Regions from separate parts of the Bradyrhizobium ganzhouense genome, predicted to be linked through region 2. Evidence: riboswitches for the same ligand, from Rfam matches in the RefSeq annotation. Region 2 holds a riboswitch; the other holds the start of a gene.
What was found. Region 2 has a riboswitch for glycine ahead of ACLFLU_RS27395 (D-amino acid dehydrogenase). Riboswitches for the same ligand answer to the same signal wherever they lie in the genome.
Positions count from the first base shown of each region.

Region 1 (2,198 bases), 150 kb from region 2:
CGGCGTGGTCGCGGTGTCGATGTCGTGGCCATAGAGGCAGAGCCCGGCTTCCAGCCGCAGGCTGTCGCGGGCCCCTAAGCCGATCGGCATCACATCAGGATTGTCCAGCAGCGTCTTGGCGAGGTGTTCGGCATCCGCAGCGAGGACCGAAATCTCGAACCCGTCCTCGCCGGTATAGCCCGAGCGCGAGACGAAACAGGCGAGGCCGGCGACCTGATGCGGGCCGGCGTCCATGAACTTCATGGCGGGGGCTTCTGCACACAATTTCGCCACTGCTGACTCGGCCTTCGGGCCCTGCAGCGCGATCAGTGCACGATCGGCGAGCGAATCGATGACGCAGGTCTCGGAGAGATTCGCGCGCAGATGCGCCTCGTCCTCAGCCTTGCAGGCGGCATTGACGACCAGGAACAAATGATCGCCGAAATTGGCGACCATCAGATCGTCCAGAAGGCCGCCGTCGGGATTGGTGAACTGGGCGTAGCGCTGTCGCCCCGGTGCAATCGCCACGATATCCTGCGGCACCAGCCGCTCCAGCGCGCGGGCGGCGTCCTCGACTTTGCCGGATTTCGGCCGAAGCGCGATCTGGCCCATATGGGAGACGTCGAACAGGCCGGCCTGGTTGCGGGTCTGGAGATGCTCTTTGAGCACGCCCGCGGGGTACTGCACGGGCATGTCATAGCCCGCGAACGGCACCATCTTGCCGCCGAGCGACACATGCAGGTTGTAAAGGGGGGTACGTCTAAGGGATTCTCGGTCGTCGCGCGCAAACATCACAGGGGCCCTCGGCGGTTCCCCGAGGAGGATTCCCCGTGGACACCAGTCGAAGCCCCATCTGTCGCTGTGCCTGAGAGTATTATCCCGTCGGCGGACGCAGTCCGGGCCTTAAGCCCGTCGGCGCCTCTTTCCAGATGTCGTCAAAGCCACGCGGTCCTTTTGCCTGAGAGTTTCCGGGGCGGTTGCTCCTTCGGCGCCGGCAGTGAAGCCGGTCTCTCCCGACGTGGCCGTACGATACAGATGGGTACAGACCACAGCCCGGCCAAGCCTGTCAACGCGCACCTGACGGCTTTCAACGGGATTGCCAAGGGGACTGCCAAGGGATTGCGCGACTGCGGCAACCCTCTGATCTCTCTGCACAGTTTCTGGACAGCGAAGCTGGCCTTGTCTAAAAGCGCTTTGGCCCGCAGATATCAGCCCGAATCCCAGGTTTGGACGGCAGGAAGCGGGTCCAAGCACACCCGATTGGATGAACATGAGCGGCGTCAACGAGATCAGGTCGACCTTTCTGAACTTCTTTGCCGAGAACGGCCACGAGATCGTGTCGTCCTCGCCATTGGTGCCGCGCAACGACCCGACGTTGATGTTCACCAATGCCGGCATGGTGCAGTTCAAGAACGTCTTTACCGGCGTCGAGAAGCGGCCCTATCAGCGCGCCACCACCTCGCAGAAATGCGTGCGCGCCGGCGGCAAGCACAACGATCTGGACAATGTCGGCTACACCGCGCGCCATCTCACCTTCTTCGAAATGCTCGGCAACTTCTCGTTCGGCGACTATTTCAAGGAGCGCGCGATCGAGCTGGCCTGGAAGCTCATCACCAAGGATTTTGGGCTGAACAAGGACAAGCTGCTCGTCACCGTCTACCACACCGACGATGAGGCGCACGGGCTCTGGAAGAAGATCGCCGGCTTCTCCGATGACCGCATCATCCGCATCCCGACCTCGGATAATTTCTGGGCGATGGGCGACACCGGCCCGTGCGGCCCGTGCTCGGAGATCTTCATCGACCGCGGCGACCACATCTGGGGCGGCCCTCCGGGCTCGCCTGAAGAGGACGGCGATCGCTTCCTCGAATTCTGGAATCTCGTCTTCATGCAATACGAGCAGGTGACGAAAGAGCAGCGCGTGGATCTGCCGCGTCCCTCGATCGACACCGGCATGGGCCTGGAGCGCATGGCCTGCATCATGCAGGGCGTCGACAGCGTGTTCGAGACCGATCTGTTCCGCCATTTGATCGACGCGACGTCGTCCGCGTTGGGCCACGGACCGAACGAGCAGACGGTCGCCTCGTTCCGCGTCATTGCCGACCACTTACGCTCCTCGGCCTTCCTGGTCGCCGATGGCGTGCTGCCCTCGAACGAGGGCCGCGGCTATGTGCTGCGCCGGATCATGCGCCGCGCGATGCGCCATGCGCAGCTGCTGG
Region 1 is NZ_CP181318.1:6,083,545-6,085,742, reverse strand. Features, by position in the region: gene gcvT (glycine cleavage system aminomethyltransferase GcvT) at 1-771, opposite strand, end outside; glycine riboswitch at 917-1,005, opposite strand; gene alaS (alanine--tRNA ligase) at 1,250-2,198, shown strand, end outside.
Region 1: it holds a riboswitch for glycine, as region 2 does, so the genes downstream of both, gcvT (glycine cleavage system aminomethyltransferase GcvT) here and ACLFLU_RS27395 (D-amino acid dehydrogenase) in region 2, are expected to answer to the same signal.

Region 2 (2,198 bases):
CCATCGAACGCATTGCCGGCCGGCAGGGCTTCGGCGGCGTCGTCCGCGCGCGCTTCCCGCATCCGAAGCAAGGCGAGCCGGGCATCCTGATCGCCGGCCACATGGATACCGTCCACCCGGTCGGCACCATCGAGAAGCTGAAATGGCGCCGCGAGGGCAACAAGTGCTACGGCCCGGGCATCTACGACATGAAGGGCGGCAATTATCTCTCGCTGGAAGCGATCCGGCAGCTGGTGCACGCCTCTTTCACCACGCCGTTGCCGATCACCATTCTGTTCACGCCGGACGAGGAAGTCGGCACGCCCTCGACGCGCGACATCATCGAGGCGGAAGCTGCGCGCAACAAATATGTGCTGGTGCCCGAGCCCGGCCGCGCCGACAACGGCGTCACCACCGGACGCTACGCCATCGCGCGATTCAATTTGGAGGCGACGGGGCGGCCCAGCCACGCCGGCGCGACATTGTCGGCGGGACGCTCGGCGATCCGCGAGATGGCGCGGCAGATTCTTGCGATCGACGCGATGACGACGGAGGACTGCACCTTCTCGGTCGGCGTCGTGCATGGCGGACAGTGGGTCAATTGCGTTGCAACGACCGCCACCGGCGAGGCGCTCTCCATGGCCAAGCGCCAGGCCGATCTCGACCGCGGCGTCGAGCGGATGCTGGCACTCTCAGGCACAGCGAATGACGTCTCCTTCAAGGTGACGCGCGGCGTGACGCGGCCGGTGTGGGAGCCGGATGCCGGCACCATGGCGCTGTATGACAAGGCCCGCGGCATCGCCAAATCTCTTGGCGCGGAATTACCGCATGCGAGCTCGGGCGGAGGATCCGACGGCAACTTTACGGGCGCGATGGGCATCCCGACGCTCGATGGTCTCGGTGTGCGCGGCGGCAACGGCCACACGCTCGAGGAGTTCATCGAGGTCGATAGTCTGGTTGAACGTAGTCGCCTGATGGCCGGTTTGCTGGCGACGCTGGATTAATTGAATCACCTTCGCACTGCACAATGCATTGGCAGCCGCGGTTGAAATTTAGCCTTGTCTAAAAATGAGGCGCATCGTACTGCTCGATGGTCCACGCGACGATGCGGGAGAGATCGCAACGAAGGCATCCAGCTTTCGTTGCGGCGCCGACGGAGCAACCGCCCCGGAAACTCTCAGGCAAAAGGACTGTATCGTCAGGACGATCTGGAGAGAGACGGCACGATTTGATCGTCGTGACGTCCACCGAAGGGGATAGTCCACGGAGACCTCGCGAGGTCTCTGTCGGATCAAGCTCTCAGGTAACCGTGACAGATGGGGCGCCGCCAACGGCTTTCGGGCCGGCGGTTAGCCGTCTCTAACTCACGGGAGCCCCAACTCAACATGACCCATATCGCCATCATCGGCGCCGGCATCACCGGCGTTACGACCGCCTATGCCCTGCTCGAACGCGGCTACAAAGTAACGGTGCTCGACAAGCATCGCTACGCCGCGATGGAGACCTCGTTTGCGAACGGCGGACAGCTCTCCGCCAGCAATGCCGAGGTGTGGAACAGCACCGCGACGATCCTGAAAGGCCTTCGCTGGATGTTCCGGCGCGATGCGCCGCTGCTGATGAACCCGCGGCCGAACTGGCACAAATATTCGTGGATGAGCGAGTTCGTCGCCAATATCGGCAACTACCGCGCCAACACGATTCAAACCACGCGGCTCGCGATCGAAGCCCGCAAGCATCTGTTCGAGATCGCAACGCGCGAAGGCATCGACTTCGATCTCGAACGCCGCGGCATCCTGCACATCTATCACGACAAGAAGGGCTTTGAGTCCGGCCTGCGCGTCAATGCGCTGCTGCAGGAAGGCGGCCTCGATCGGCGCCCGGTGACGCCGGAGGAAATCCGCAGCATCGAGCCGACGCTGCGCAAGGATTATTACGGCGGCTTCTTCACGCCGTCGGATGCGACCGGCGACATCCACAAGTTCACGCGCGGGCTGGCAGAGGCCTGCAAGCGTCGCGGCGCAACCTTCATCCATGAAGCGAACATCGATTCCATCGCGCAAGCCGGTGGCGGCTTTGTGCTCGGCTGGGCCGATCTTTCCACAAGCGACGCGGTCGCCTCCGCGCGCGGCATGCTGAAGGTCGATGGCGTCGTGGTCTGCGCCGGCGTTGCCAGCCGTCACTTCGCCGCCCTGCTCGACGAACGCGTCAACGTCTATCCG
Region 2 is NZ_CP181318.1:5,931,903-5,934,100, forward strand. Features, by position in the region: gene ACLFLU_RS27390 (M20/M25/M40 family metallo-hydrolase) at 1-983, shown strand, start outside; glycine riboswitch at 1,078-1,182, shown strand; glycine riboswitch at 1,186-1,297, shown strand; gene ACLFLU_RS27395 (D-amino acid dehydrogenase) at 1,365-2,198, shown strand, end outside.